DNA from 4 places in the Streptomyces tsukubensis genome. Region 4 is predicted to be linked to each of the others. Evidence: riboswitches for the same ligand, from Rfam matches in the RefSeq annotation. Region 4 holds a riboswitch; each other region holds the start of a gene.
The links. A riboswitch is a leader RNA that binds a small molecule or an ion and turns the genes downstream of it on or off. The one in region 4 is predicted to bind cyclic di-AMP.

Region 1: another riboswitch for cyclic di-AMP. It lies ahead of B7R87_RS14765 (M23 family metallopeptidase); the one in region 4 lies ahead of B7R87_RS11605 (transglycosylase family protein).
Region 2: another riboswitch for cyclic di-AMP. It lies ahead of B7R87_RS03125 (C40 family peptidase); the one in region 4 lies ahead of B7R87_RS11605 (transglycosylase family protein).
Region 3: another riboswitch for cyclic di-AMP. It lies ahead of B7R87_RS29195 (M23 family metallopeptidase); the one in region 4 lies ahead of B7R87_RS11605 (transglycosylase family protein).

Annotation. Positions count from the first base shown of each region.
Region 1 covers NZ_CP020700.1:3,692,843-3,696,519, reverse strand. The annotation lists gene B7R87_RS14780 (MerR family transcriptional regulator) at 1-88, shown strand, start outside; tRNA gene B7R87_RS14775 (tRNA-Met) at 220-293, shown strand; gene B7R87_RS14770 (PP2C family protein-serine/threonine phosphatase) at 469-1,668, shown strand; cyclic di-AMP (ydaO/yuaA leader) riboswitch at 1,974-2,119, shown strand; gene B7R87_RS14765 (M23 family metallopeptidase) at 2,131-3,141, shown strand; gene B7R87_RS14760 (PrsW family intramembrane metalloprotease) at 3,386-3,677, opposite strand, start outside.
Region 2 covers NZ_CP020700.1:1,017,391-1,021,067, forward strand. The annotation lists gene B7R87_RS03115 (ATP-dependent Clp protease proteolytic subunit) at 212-901, shown strand; gene B7R87_RS03120 (hypothetical protein) at 898-1,218, shown strand; cyclic di-AMP (ydaO/yuaA leader) riboswitch at 1,567-1,729, shown strand; gene B7R87_RS03125 (C40 family peptidase) at 1,733-2,212, shown strand; gene B7R87_RS03130 (ATP-binding protein) at 2,326-2,772, opposite strand; gene B7R87_RS03135 (8-amino-7-oxononanoate synthase) at 3,320-3,677, opposite strand, start outside.
Region 3 covers NZ_CP020700.1:7,016,454-7,020,130, reverse strand. The annotation lists gene B7R87_RS29205 (STM4011 family radical SAM protein) at 1-279, shown strand, start outside; gene B7R87_RS29200 (SGNH/GDSL hydrolase family protein) at 293-1,093, opposite strand; gene B7R87_RS29195 (M23 family metallopeptidase) at 1,269-2,249, opposite strand; cyclic di-AMP (ydaO/yuaA leader) riboswitch at 2,255-2,406, opposite strand; gene B7R87_RS29190 (tyrosine-protein phosphatase) at 2,876-3,677, shown strand, end outside.
Region 4 covers NZ_CP020700.1:3,010,110-3,013,786, forward strand. The annotation lists gene eno (phosphopyruvate hydratase) at 1-901, opposite strand, end outside; gene B7R87_RS11605 (transglycosylase family protein) at 1,320-2,030, opposite strand; cyclic di-AMP (ydaO/yuaA leader) riboswitch at 2,034-2,213, opposite strand; gene B7R87_RS11610 (LysM peptidoglycan-binding domain-containing protein) at 2,502-3,506, opposite strand; gene B7R87_RS11615 (cytochrome P450 family protein) at 3,602-3,677, opposite strand, start outside.

The DNA of each region.
Region 1 (3,677 bases), 680 kb from region 4:
CGACAACTACGACAAGTACGGGGTGGGTACGGCGGCCTTCGTCCGGGACGCGATGCGGGTGTACGCGGAGCGTCACCTCACCGACTGACCGGCCGGAAAACGGGGCTTCCGGCGGGGGTGGAAGGACCTCCCGGCGAGGTCGCGGGGGAAGTCGCGGGGGAACTCGTGGGGAAGTGGTCACCAGAGGTGCTCCGGATGGCGTAAGGTTGTGTTTACCGACGCGGGGTGGAGCAGCTCGGTAGCTCGCTGGGCTCATAACCCAGAGGTCGCAGGTTCAAATCCTGTCCCCGCTACTGAAGACACGGCCCGGTGCTCTCGTTCTACGAGAGCACCGGGCTGTTGTCGTATTCCGTGAGGGGCTCGCGGTCTCCGGAGGCCGGGCAGGGGCCCGGGGGGTCACCCGGCCGGTCCAGCGCGGCTCGCCCCGTGCACCCGCCGCCGTGAGGCTGGGAGGGGAGGAGAGCACCTGTGGCGGAGCAGACACAGCGGAACGGATACGGCGGTGCCCGGCGCTTCGCCCGGATGCTGCCGTCGCTGATGATCGTCTTCGGGGTGGTGTACGACCTCACGACCCCCGCGAAGTTCACCGCCGTGCCCATGTTCACGGCCGCCCCGCTGATCGCGGCCCCCTTCTTCTCCTTCGCCGTCACGCTGGCGACGGGCGCCTTCGCCGTCCTGACCGAGCTGGGTCTGGACATCTACAACCGCTCCCTCGGCCAGACCCAGGCCTATACCGAGCTGAGTACGGTCGTCACCGTCTCCGCCCTGGCGCTCTTCATCAACCGGGTCATCACCCGCAGCAACCAGAAACTGGCCTCGGCCCGGGTGATCGCCGAGGCCGCGCAGCGGGCCGTGCTGCCCACGCCCGCCGAGGAGATCGGCGGGCTGCGGATCGCCGCACGGTACGAGGCGGCCCTCGCCGACGCCTTCATCGGCGGCGACCTCTTCGCCGTACAGGACACTCCGCACGGTGTACGGCTGGTGGTCGGGGACGTCCGGGGCAAGGGTCTGGGGGCCGTGGAGGCCGTGGCCATCCTGATCGGGGCCTTCCGGGAGGCGGCCGAGCGGGAGGCCACGCTGGAGTGCGTCGCCGACCGGCTGGAGCAGGCGCTCGTCCGGGAGGCGCTACGGCGCGGAGCGGGCGATCTCGACGATTTCGAGGGGTTCGCGACCGCCGTGTTCGCGGAGATCCCGCGTGGCTTCGGGGCCGTACGCCTGCTGAACCGGGGGCACCCCGAGCCGCTGCTGCTCCACGCCGACGGGCGGCTGCGCACCCTGCCGCCCGACGAGGCGGCGCTGCCGCTGGGCATGAAGGAGCTGGGGAACTGGCCGGGGCGGGCCGAATCGCATCCGATGCCCGACGGGTCGACCCTGCTGCTCTACACGGACGGGCTCTCGGAGGCGCGGAACGCGGCCGGGGTGTTCTACGACCCGGAGGAGCAGCTCGACGGGCGGTCGTTCCCGGGGCCGGGGGAGCTGCTGGACGCGCTGGTGGACGACGTACGACGGCATACGGGCGGCGGATCGACGGACGATATGGCGCTGCTCGCGGTCACCCGCCCGGCTGGAGGCAGTGGTCCGGGTGGTCCCGTCGGGACCGCTGAGGTCAACGGGGCCGGGGCGGGGGGCCGGCCGTCGGAACAGCCGCCTCTCCGGGCCGATGGATAAAGAGTTGACCAACGATTGGCCAAGTGCTGGGGGCTATGTGCCATTGCACTGCCGTTTTCTGCACGGTGCGTGATCGAACCATCGCTGTCGCCATAACATCTGACGAACCATCAGGGGTGTGGAGGGGGCGGAGAGGCCCTGAACAGGTCTCAGGGGCGGGTAACTCGCCCGATTTGGAAGCCTTCTGTCCCAGTTGGTTCGCCGTCCGGGTTTAACGATCATCAGGAACACTTGGAAAACATTCCCCGTGTCTATTAACGTTCGATAACGCAGCGCGGTCGTCCCAGTCGCCGTCAGGGTGGCTCCGTGCTCATGCGCCGAATCCCGCAAGGGAACCGGGGAACCACTTCTTGGGGTGAATCGGATGCCTCCGCAGCCTGCGGAGACTCCGTAGGAGACCTTCCTGCTCCGAACCCGTCAGCTAACCCGGTAGGCGAGAAGGAAGGAAAGGAGTACGCCTCAGTGGCGTCCAACAGTCCTGCCCCGCAAGCCCCCGCCGGGCCCGGGTACATGAGCAACGGCACCCGCTTCGGCGAAGACGGTGGTGCCGAGCCGTCCACCGGTGAGTGGAACCCCAGCGCGGAAACGCTTCTCCCGAACCGTGGCCGCCACCGCGTGCTGCGGCAGCAGCGCCGGGCCTTCGCCCGCAGCTCCACCGTCCTCGGTGTCGGTGTGATCGCCGCGGTCGGCGCGGGCGGCATCGCCACCGCGCAGGACAAGGCCCCCATCACCATCTCCCTCCCCGACGGGCTCGGCGGCACCGAGGACGGCGCGCCGAACGCCGGCCTCGCCACCATGGGCGACACCGTCACCGAGGCGGGCGAGCAGTCCAAGGCCGACGACAACGCGGGTGAGGCGCTGCGCTCCCGGATCCTCCAGCAGGCCGAGCAGCAGCAGGCGCAGGCCGAGGCGGAGCGCCGGGCCGTGGCCGAGAAGGCCGCCGCCGAAGCCGCCGCCGCGGATGCGCTGAAGGCGTCCGCCGACGCCAAGAAGAAGGCGGACGAGGCGAAGAAGAAGGCCGCCGAGGAAGCCAAGAAGAAGGCGGAGGCCGAGCGCCTCGCCAAGCTGGCGAAGAGCTTCGCGCTCCCCACCTCCTCGTACAACATCACCTCGACCTTCGGTTCGTCCGGCGGACTCTGGTCCTCCGGCCAGCACACCGGTCTGGACTTCGCCGCCCCGGCGGGCACCCCGGTCAAGGCCGTCGGCGCGGGCACCGTCAAGTCCGCCGGTTACGCGGGCTCGTACGGCTACCAGGTCGTCATCGAGCTGAACGACGGCACCGAGGTCATGTACGCCCACCTCTCGTCGATCAACGCCAACGTGGGCCAGAAGGTCGTCGCGGGCGATATGGTCGGACGGGTCGGCTCCACCGGCAACTCCACCGGCAACCACCTCCACCTGGAGGTCAAGACGCCCGGCGGTACGACCATCGACCCCGGCGCCTGGCTGCGCAGCAAGGGTCTGCGGCCCTGACGCCCGCGGGTTCCGGACCGGCCGGGCACCGGCCGGTCCGCAACCGGTGAATCGCGGGTTCCCGCCACCGGTGCATCCCGCCCGGCCCTGAAGCTCCCGCGGTCCCGGACTCCGGGATCCAGGGAGACCGCTGTCCAACGGACGGCGGGTCCTGGCCTTCACGACCACCGGCAGCTCTGACGCACCAACCCCCCGACGTCAGGGCTGCCGGTTCTTTTCCCCGGCCGTGCTCGTACCGGCCGGATCAGACGCGGTACGGGTTGTACCCCTCGTAGTCCCGGTACGGCGGCGGTACGGAGACCACACCGCTCGCCCTGGCCGCATAGGCCAGCGCCGGACCGGCCACCGGCTTCCGCAGCCACATATGGTGCAGCAACTCCTGCTCCCGCGCCGTGAAGTCCGGATCCGCCGTGCCGCGCTGCGCCCGGTCGCGCAGGAACGCCAGGGACGTCGCGAAGCGGACGTACTCCGCGACCGCGTGTGCCGCGGCCGGTCCATGGGTGCGCCGGGCGATGTTCCGGGCTTCGTTACGGGCC
Region 2 (3,677 bases), 2.0 Mb from region 4:
TAATCGGCGGCAACGGCCGCGATCGGGCACCGGGACGGTCCGCCCACCGGACGCCGCGCCGCTCGCTCAGCGCGAAATCCCCCGCCCGACCTGGCAGTTCACCACCGCCGCAGCTTCCCGAACCCCGGGCGCGACTCTGTACGTCCTGTACATTTTTTACGGAAGACGGGTCGACGGCAGCCGCCCGTCCAGGACCGAGGAGAGGTACGCCATGAATCGTCCCGCCGCCCGCCACGTCCTCCCGCAGTTCACCGAGCGCACCTCGCGGGGCACCCGTACCCTCGACCCCTACAGCAAGCTGCTGGAGGAGCGGATCGTCTTCCTGGGGACCCCGGTGGACGACACGGCCGCCAACGACGTGATCGCCCAGTTCCTCCATCTCGAATACGCCGACCCGGACCGGGACATCGCCCTCTACCTGAACTCCCCCGGCGGCTCCCCGAGCGCGATGCTGGCGATCTACGACACCATGCAGACGGTGGTCTGCGATGTGGAGACCACCTGCATCGGCCAGGTGGCGGCGGCAGCCGCGCTGCTGCTGGCGGCCGGGGCGCCGGGCAAGCGGATGGCGCTGCCGGGGGCCCGGGTCGCGCTCCGCGGGCCCGCCCTCGACAAACCGGTCCGGGGCACGCCGTCGGATCTGGAGATCGAAGCCCGGGAGCTACTGCGGCTGCGCGCCCTGACGGTGGATCTGCTGGCCCGGCACACCGGCCGGGAGCGGGCGCGGATCGCGGCCGATCTGGAGCGGGACCTGTTCCTCGACGCGGCGGGCGCGAAGGAGTACGGGCTCGTCGACCAGGTGATCGGCAGCCGCAAGGCCTCCTCGCGGCCCGGCCGGGACGGCGGCCCCGGCACCGCGGGACCGGCCGCCGGCACCGGTGGCGGCGGCGGCCCGCGGTGAATCCCTCCGCACCGTGGCCCGAACCGCCGCCCCTGCCCGCACTGACCCGTGCCGAGGCCGAGGTCGTCGACGCCTATCTGGCCGTCGCGGATCTCGTCGGCCGGATCAACCCGGCCCGCTCCGAACACACCTACGGAGCCCTTCGCGCGGCCCAGGCCCTGGTGAGCCGGGCCACCGAACTCCGGGACGCCCTGACTCTGATGCACCGGCGCGGGGAGAGTGAGCTGCACACCGGGACGCTCGGCCACGCCCTCCGCATTCTCGACGGCGAAAGGCGGACATTCCGGGTGACCATCCCACCGCAGTCGCCGCCCTGACGGACCGCCGTCCACTCGTCAACCGCTGATCGAGTGGGATTCCCCCTCCCTCAATCGGTGGAGTCGAACCGCCGGTAACACCTACCGTCAAGTTGCGGACGAATGACGATCCCTCTACCGGAAAGTCTTACTCCAGCGCTGGTACGGGGTGTTCCGAGTGCCCTTTCAGGGGCCCGGACAGGGTCATGTTCATACGAACGCCGCATTCGTGTTGAAACTCACATATCGCCGTTTTGACTTCGAAATCCGGCAGTCGGTGGGTCAAGATCCCTGGGACGACAAGCCCCCGTCACCTCGGCGGGGCGGTCCGGGCGGACGCCGAGTCCTGCCGCCGTTCCGGACTACTGGTCGACAGAAGTGCATCGGCAGGAGTGGAGGACCCAGGCAGTACGGAACCGCCGGACCATGTCCGATCCGGAAGTTCCTCGGGGTGAAGCCGCGTCAGCGGCCGGGCACCTTCGTCCGCCCGAACCCGACAGGTCATCCTTCACAGGCGGCTGACGAAGGGTTGCGCATGAATGCGCAGAAAAACGTCCCGTCCCTCCTCGGCCGGGCGGGCGCGGTGTCCGCTCTGACGATTGCGGCGCTCGGCGGCACGCTGGTCGTGCCCGGCGGTACGCCGGAGGCCCAGGCCGCGGCCACGGCGCACGCGGGCAAGGCGCTCAAGATCGCCGCCTCCAAGAAGGGTGCTCCGTACAAGTACGGCGCGGCGGGACCGTCCCGCTTCGACTGCTCGGGGCTGACGGTCTACTCGTTCAAGAAGGCGGGCAAGAAGCTCCCGCGGACCGCTCAGCAGCAGTACAACAAGACCCGCAAGATCTCCGTGAAGTCGCGGAAGGCGGGTGACCTGGTCTTCTTCCACGGTCGGGGCGGTGTTTACCACGTGGGGATCTACGCCGGGAAGGGCAAGATCTGGCACTCCCCCAAGAGGGGTTCCTGGGTGAAGCTGGACAAGATCTGGAGCAAGAGCATCTCGTACGGCAGGGTTCGCTGACCGACCGGAAGAGCTGAGGCGGTGCCGGGGGGCCGGGGCGGACGTGCCGGGCCCCCGGCCGTCGTTTCCCGGCTGTCGTTTCCCGGCCGCGCCCGTGCGGCGCGGCGGGCCGGTCAGCCGGGGTCCGCGGGCCCGGCGCCGGACGGGTGCCAGGGCAGGGCGATCCAGACCGTCTTGCCGCCGTCCGGGGTCGGAGTGACCGTCAGCCGGCCGCCGCTGTGCGCCGTGAGGCTGCGGACGATGACCATGCCCCGCCCGTTGTCCTGGCGGACGGCCGCGGGCAGCCGCTGCGGCCAGCGCGGGTGGCTGTCCGTCACCCCGATCCGCAGCTCCTCGTCCCGCTCCAGCAGCAGGGTCACGGTGAAGGTGGGCGACTGGCCGAAGGTGTGCTGGACGGCATTGGTGGTCAGCTCCGAGACGATCAGCCGGATCGTGTCCAGGGCGTCCGACCCGGCGGGCAGACCCCATTCGGCAAGGGCCGCTGTCACATGTCGGCGCGCCACCGAAACCGAGGCCGCTTCGCTCGGCAGGGTGATCGAGTTCTCCAGGAGATCTGCCATCGCGACGCCGTCCTTTCCACCCGCGGCCGTGCTGTCCGAGGTCATGGCGGAGGTGTGCGCGGACGGCCACGGCTCGCGCTGAGCGCCGGACTGCCCCCATCCTCCCGCCGCAGGCACGATCCGCCAAGATCTGTGGACAACAGTCGCTCAAAGCGGTGAACTCTGCGACGCAAGACCGTTTTTGGCCATGCACAGGCGCTTTGTCCGCCGTTTGGGCGGCCCAGGGCGGCGGAAGCGCCCCTTCCGGAGGCTCCGCCCCCGCGTCACGGGCGCGTCGTCCCCGGCCTTCCGGGCGTATGCCCTCCCGGGCCGGGTCCGGCGCTCCGCGGTCCGCCCGCCCGGCCGTACGGCTACCGGACTCACGGCTCCGGCCCGGTGCTCGGTGCTCCGGCGGAGGCTCGGCCCGGCACCCCGGCTGGGCTCGGCCCGGAGCCGTACGCCTGGCCAGGACTCACCGTTTCGGCCCGGTGCCCCGGATCGGCCCAGTGCCCGGGGCCCGGGTGCGGTGCCCGGGCGCGGTCAGCGGTCAGCGGTCAGCGGTCAGCGGTCAGCGGTCCGAGCGGGCATCCGGCGGTGCCGTCCGGACGACCACCGCCACCGCCTCCGCGAGCTGCTCGTCCGTCAGATCCGCGCGGGCCGTCAGCCGCAGCCGGGAGACCCCGTCCGGCACCGACGGCGGCCGGAAGCAGCCCACCAGCAGCCCGGCCGTCCGGCAGTCCGCGGCCCAGCCCACGGCGGCCTCGGGCGAGGGCGCCCGTACCGACACCACCGCCGCATCGGGCCGGGCGGCCGTCAGCCCCGCCGCCGTCAGCCCCGTGTACAGGGCGCCCGCCGCCGACCGCACCCGGTCCGCCCGGCCGGGCTCACGGGCCAGGATCCGCAGGGACTCCCGGGCCGCGCCGACC
Region 3 (3,677 bases), 4.0 Mb from region 4:
GCCGGGCTGCCGTGCCGTACGGGAGAGTCGGTGGTCTCGGTTGACGGCGACGGGACGGTCCGCCGCTGCCATTTCGTCCCCGCCCCGCTGGGCAACCTCTACGACGGCTCCTACCGCGCTGCGCTGCGGCCGCGGGCCTGTCCGCTGGCGGTCTGCGACTGCCACATCGGGTACGTCCACCTCGAATCCCTGCCGCTGTACGACGTCTTCGCGGGCGGGGTGCTGGAGCGCATACCGGCTCCGGGGGTGCTCCCTTCCGGCGGCCCGGCCGGTCCCTGACCGCCGGAAGGGGTCACAGCGGCAGCAGATCGGGCCGCTTGGCCTCCACGTGGTCGCCGGAGCTCTCGCCTCGCAGCCGCCGTCCGATCCACGGCCCGAGGTACTCCCGCGCCCACTGGATGTCGTCGCGCCGGACTTCGAGGGTGCCCCGCACCGGTACGGGCGGCCACGCCCGGTCCGGGTCGGCGGACACCTCCAGGCCGAGGACCTGGGCGGCCCGCAGCGCGACCCGGGTGTGCCCTTCCGGCGACAGGTGCAGCCGGTCGGGGTCCCAGGCCCTGCGGTCCTGTACGGACCGGAGCGACCACAGGTCGAGCACCGGGCAGTCGTAGCGGTCGGCGATGGCCCGGACATGGGCCGTGTACGTGGCGATCCTGCCGCGCAGATGGCGCAGGACGGGCACGTTCCGGGTGTCGAACCCGGTGGTCACCATGACCGTGCCGACGGCGCCGGTCAGTTCGGCGACGGCACGTTCGAAACGCTCCGCCACATCGTCGGGGTCGGTGCCGGGACGGATGATGTCGTTGCCCCCGGCGCAGAACGACACCAGGTCCGGGGCGAGTTCCTTCGCCCTGGGGACCTGCTCCTCCACGATCTGGTCGAGAAGTCTGCCGCGTACGGCGAGATTGGCGTACCGGAAGGTGTGTTCCGGTCTGCGGTCGGCGAGCAGTCCCGCGAAGCGGTCCGCCCAGCCGAGGTAGGTCCCCCCGGGCCCCGGGTCCCCCACGCCCTCGGTGAAACTGTCCCCGATCGCCGCGTACGACCCGATTCCGGACTGGTCATAAGTTCTCGAATCGTCTCCCACGGAGGCCATCCTCTCTCCGCGGATGTGACCTACGCGACCGTAGGGAGGGGTTGACGGGCCGTGATCTATCCCACCGTGATCACCCGGGGTGGTGGGAATACGGGGAATCCCCCGCGACACGGGGTGTCGCGGGGGATTCGCCGGGCGCCGGGGCGGCGGGGCCCAGGGCCGGAGCTGCGGCGTCTCAGAGGGAGACGCCGTGGCCGCGGAGATGGGCGACCGGGTCGATGTCGGAGCCGTAGGCCGGTCCGGTGCGGACCTCCAGGTGCAGGTGCGGGCCGCTGGAGTTGCCGGTCGAGCCGGAGAGGCCGATCTGCTGTCCGCCGTCGACGGACTGGCCCGCCGAGACGGAGAGGGAGGAGAGGTGGGCGTACTGGGAGTAGGTGCCGTCGGTGTGCTGGACGACGACCTCGTTGCCGTACGCGCCGGCCCAGCCCGCGGAGACGACCGTGCCGGGGCCGATGGACCGGACGGAGGTGCCCGTCGGGACCGCGAAGTCGACACCGGTGTGGTAGCCGCTGGACCACATGGCACCGGAGGCCCGGTACGGGGTGCTGACCTGGGCACCGGCGAGCGGGGCGGCCCAGGAGCCGGAGGCGGCCTCGGGGGCGGGCTCCGGCGCGGGCGCCGGGGCGGTCTCCTGCCGCGCCGGGGCGGCGGGCTCGGCGGCGGCCGGGGCGGGGGCGGCGGGACGGGCACCGTCGCGCGAGGCCCGCTCACCCTTCTCAACCGTCTGCGCGGGCTCGGCCGCCTCGGCCTTCTTGGCGGCCGGGGCCTCGGGGGCGCGCTCGGCGCCCTTGCCGTCGAGCACCAGCTTCAGACCCGGGTGGATCAGGGACGGGTCGTCGCCGACCGCGGCGCGGTTGTCGGCGTACAGCGCCTGCCAGCCGCCCTCGACGTCCCGCTCGGAGGCGATCTTGGACAGATGGTCCCCGGCGACCACGATGTACGTGGCTGATCCGGCGGACTTCTCGGCAGCGGCGGCGGGGGCGGCCGCCGGGGCGACGGCGGCGGTCGGGGCGGCGGGGGCGGCCTGTTCGGCGGCATGGGCGCCGGTGGCCCCGATCAGGGGCAGGGCGATGGCGGCACCGCCGGTACCGGCAGCGACGATTCCACGAGTGATGACCGTCGACTTGGGACGGCGGTGCTTACCCTTTCCGGGCATGGCGCGTTTCCTCTCCGGCGCCTGCGAGGTGAGCTGTCGGGTTCGGGCGGGAGGTGCCCGGTCGCGCACGGCGCGACTTCACCCCGAGCCGGACGGTTTCCCGTCCGGCGGACTACCTGGGTCCCCCGCTCCTGCCACGTGCTTCGGGTGAAGGGTTCCGGACGGCGGCAGGATTCGGCGGTCCGACCGGAGTGCGGTGACCGTAGACCGGCCATAAGAGCAGGAACAAGCCACTCACCCGGCGACGGGCGGAGCCGATCTTGAGGACGGGCCGACCGCGGTGACCCTCCGTGGGCGTCACCCCGTCAACTCCCGCCGGGCGTCCGTATGCCCCTCCCGGGCCACCGCCACACACCGTCACGATTGTGATCCTGCTCATGAGCCGCTCCCCATCTCCCAACGAGACAGGGCATGTTCCAACGAAGAGACCATGACGGACATAGGGGACAGAAGCTGTTCATTCGACAGTCGGTGGCACGTCCGGGCGCCGAGCGCCCACCATGCATTCACCGTGCAGTTCATGACCATCCGATGGAATGATTGCCTGAGGAATCAATGTCGTATCGTCAAGGTCATGCCACCGTCGGCGACCGGCGCCGACGGCCGTGACTGCCCAGGGAGCCGTTGTGACGCAGCAGGTGCCGCAGGTCCCGTCGACCGAGCCGGAGCTGGCCGGGATCCGCAACTTCCGCGACGTCGGCGGACTGCCGTCGACCGACGGCCGTGCAGTGCGCTTCGGACGGCTCTACCGCAGCGGCCATCTGGCCCATGCCACCGCGAGCGACGCCGCTTTTCTCGCCGGTCTCGGACTGCACACGGTCTTCGACTTCCGCAATGCCGCCGATATCCGCATCGAGGGCCCGGACGTGACCCTGCCCGGGGTCCGGAATCTCAACCTCCCGCTGAGCGACCCGGCGGACGGCGCCGAGTTCTGGCAGGTGGTGCGGCGGGGTGATCTGTCACAGCTGCGGTCCCTGCTGGCAGACGGCCGGGCGGCGCAGCGGATGGTGGACGCGTACCGGACGATCATCACCGGGCGGACGGCCGAGCACAGCCGGGTGCTGCACGCGCTGGCCGAGGACAGCGTCCCCGCGCTGATGCACTGCGCGGCGGGCAAGGACCGGGCGGGGCTGTCGGTCGCGGTGACCCTGCTCGCGGTGGGTGTGGAGCGGGAGGCCGTCGAGGCGGACTATCTCAAGTCGAACGACCCGCACCGGCGCTACCGGGTGCGCCGGGCGGAGGACGCCCCGGAGGGCATGTCGCCGGAGGTGATGGAGCTGCTGAGCCCGCTGTTCGACGCCCGCGCGGCGTATCTGCACGCGGCCTTCGACGCCGTCGACTCGGTATGGGGCGGTACGCCGCGCTATCTCTCCGAGGGGCTCGGCCTCTCTTCCGCGACCCGGGAGCGGCTGCGGGAGAGGCTGCTCG
Region 4 (3,677 bases):
CGGTGAGCGCCTTCCAGCCCTCCCAGTCGTCCTCGAACAGCGGGTCCTCGATGGAGACCAGCGGGTAGGCGGCGACCAGCTCCTCGTAGTACGAGGTCAGCTCGGCGGCGGAGAGGCTCTTGCCCTCGAAGTGGTAGGCGCCGTCCTTGTAGAACTCGGAGGCGGCGACGTCGAGCGCCAGCGCGATGTCCTGGCCGGGGGTGTAGCCGGCCTCCTTGATGGCCTCCAGGATCAGGTCCAGGGCGGCACGGTTGGAGTCCAGGTTCGGGGCGAAGCCGCCCTCGTCGCCGAGACCGGTGGAGAGACCGCGGCCCTTCAGCACCTTCTTGAGGGTGTGGTAGACCTCGGTGCCCCAGCGCAGCGCCTCGGAGAAGGACTCCGCGCCGATCGGGGCGATCATGAACTCCTGGATGTCGACGTTGGAGTCCGCGTGGGAGCCGCCGTTGAGGATGTTCATCATCGGAACGGGCAGCAGGTGCGCGTTCGGGCCGCCGAGGTAGCGGAAGAGCGGCAGGTCGGAGGCCTCGGAGGCGGCGTGCGCCACGGCGAGGGAGACACCGAGGATGGCGTTGGCGCCCAGCGACGACTTGTCGGGGGTGGCGTCCAGGTCGAACATCGCCTGGTCGATCAGGCGCTGCTCGGTGGCGTCGTAGCCGACGAGCTCCGGGCCGATCTGCTCGATGACGGCGAGGACGGCCTTCTCCACGCCCTTGCCGAGGTAGCGGTTCGGGTCCCCGTCGCGGAGCTCCAGGGCCTCGAAGGCGCCGGTGGAGGCACCGGAGGGCACGGCGGCGCGGCCGGTGCTCCCGTCGTCGAGGCCGACCTCGACCTCGACCGTGGGGTTCCCCCGGGAGTCGAGGATTTCCCGGGCTACGACGACGTCGATGGACGGCACGAGCATCTCCTTCTGGGATGTGACGCGTGGGGTGCGGGTCTCTTGAGCCTTGCGCCAAGAGCCTAACCGGACGGGGGGCGCCGCCCCGCCGATGCCCGCCCCCTGGGACGAAAAAGAGTGCGAAGAACTGCGGTGGTGGGCAAAAGCCGCGTTCCTACCGATGGGTAACAGTTCTCAGCTGGGCATCTGCTCGCTCAGACGGGTGCACGGGGGCGGTTTTCCGGGGCCGTACGGAGCAGTCGGGGGCGGCAGACGGAACCCCGGACCGGCGCGTACGGGGGAAGCGCGCCGGCCCGGGGTGCGGGGGGTCGGACCCGTGGGGGGGGTGGACCGCAGGGGGGAGCCGCGGTCCGGGGTCCGGGAGGGGGCAGGTCCGGTGAGGGACCGGCCCGGGGGTGCGGTTCGTTGGGGAGCCGCAGGTCCGTCAGCCGAGGTGGAGCTGCTGGCCCGGGAAGATGACGTCGGCGTCGTCGACGGTGTCCTTGTTCAGCTCGAACAGCTTCTGCCAGCCGCCCTCGACCTGCTCGGCCTCGGCGATCTTGCTGAGCGTGTCGCCGGACTTGACCTCGTACTCGCCGTCGCCCTTCTCGAAGCCCTTGGCCGGAGCCGCGGACTTCGCCGGAGCCGGGGCCTGGGCGCGCTCGGAGCGGGTGGTCGGAACCTCGGCGCGCTCCTGCTTCGGCTGGGCGGGCTGGGCCTGCTGCTTCGGCTGCTCCTGCTTGGGCTGGGCCGGGGCCTGCTCGGCGGCGGCACCGCCGTACGGGGTGTTCGAGAGGCCGACACCGCACTTCGGCCAGGCGCCCTTGCCCTGGCCCGCCAGGGTCTTCTCGGCGATTTCGATCTGCTGCGCCTTGGTGGCGAGGTGCGCATTGGGGGCGTACTTGGTGCCACCGAAGGCGGCCCAGGTGGAGCTGGAGAACTGGACGCCGCCGTAGTAGCCGTTGCCCGTGTTGATGGACCAGTTGCCGCCGGACTCGCACTGGGCGACCTTGTCCCACTCGGCGGCGGTGGCGGCGGAGGCCGAGGTGGCGCCCATGATCGGGGCGGCGACGGCGACGGTGGTGATGCCTGCGAAGGCGGCGAAGCGGGCGGCCTTGGACGGGCGGCGGTGCTTGCCCTTGCTGGAAAACAGCATGGAGGTTCTCCTCACCGACGCCTACGAGGTGAGCTGTCGGGTTCGGGCGCAGTGAGTTGCCCGGCCGTACGACCTGCGTCGTACGGCTTCACCCCAAGCCGGTCGTCCACCGCCCTCACGGGCTTTCGGACGGGACCGGCACAAACCTGGGTCCCCCGCTCCTGCCTTCGGCGCTTTCGCGACGACAGTTCCCCCCGACCGACGGCAGGATTCGGCGTGACGGTCAGTGGTGCCCGCTTTGGCGAGCGGTCCAGACCGTAGTCACAGGCGTCCCGCTTCTTCAACGACGGAACATCGTGGGCAAATCGCCCATCCCACCCCTCCGGAAACTCGCGTTTTCGCAGGTGGCGTGCGGAATGCGGGATTCCGGAAGAGTGGGGACCACGGCCGGACCGAAGAGACTCATGTCTCACTTACACAGAAAGGGACATATCCCAGCAAAATAGGGCGTCAATTTCGATGCTCCGGAGGCTACTTCGCCTGGAGATCAAGGCTCTGGCCAGGGAGGATCAGATCGGGATCAGCTCCGACCAGCTCCTGGTTGGCCTCATAGAGCGCCGGCCAGCCCCCGGGGACCTTCTTCTCTTCCGCGATGGACCAGAGGTTGTCGCCGGAGCGGACCGTGTACGTACCGGAGGGCTGCCCGGCTTCGCCCGTACCGTCCGTGGTGTCGGTCTTGGCCGGAGTGCCCGTACCGCCCTGATCGCCCTGGTTCAGGGCATCGGAACGGGCATCGGTCTCGGACCGGGAGGTCCGGTCGGGGCCGGAGGCGCGGGACGGGTCGGCGGTTTCGGCGGGCGGGGTGCCGGTGCCCTCGGGGGTGCCGGTGCCGGTCGCGCCCGAGGGGGTCTCCTTGGCGGTCTCCTCCGCGGCGGGTGCGCCGCGGTGCTTGCCGACGCCCTCGGCGGGCTTGGCCGCCGTCTCCTTCTTCTCCGCCTTTCCGGCGGAGGGGGAAGGGGACGCGGCGGCGTCCGGCGCCTTCTCCCCCGCCTTGCGCGGCTCCGCCGGGAGGTCGCCCGCCTTCGCCTTGTCCGCCGGGCGTCCGGCGGCCGGACCGCTGGGCACCGGATCGGCGCCGCCCGGGCCGGTCGCGGTGCCCGCGGCACCGCCGAGGCCCGACGCGATCCCGCAGGACGGCCACGCCTTGGGCCCCTCCGCGGCGAGCACCTTCTCCGCCACGGCTATCTGCTGGGAGCGGCTGGCCAGATCCGGCCGGTCGGCGTACTCCCGGCCGCCGTAGGTGTTCCAGGTCTCCTGGGAGAGCTGGAGCCCGCCGTAGTAGCCGTTGAGGTTGTTCACGGTCCACTGCCCGGCGCTCTCGCACTCCGCGACACGGTCCCAGGTTGCGGAGTCGGCGGCGGACGCCGAGGTGGCGCCGAGGAGCGGGATCGCAATCGCGGACCCCGTCACCCCCGCTGCGACGACCAGGGCCGGGGCCTGGCGAGGACGGCGATGTCGACCATTCCCGGAGAGCATGCGGTGCTGCCTTTCGCGTGACGGCTGAGACGGGGGTGAACGTAGCCGCACTCGAACGTCTGTCACAAGTCGATGCAGCGGAGATCACGCGCACATCACGAATATGACGGGCCGTCAATTTCAGCGGGCGTGAACTCCACCGGAAGGGTGCGCAGTCCACGCATGATCAGG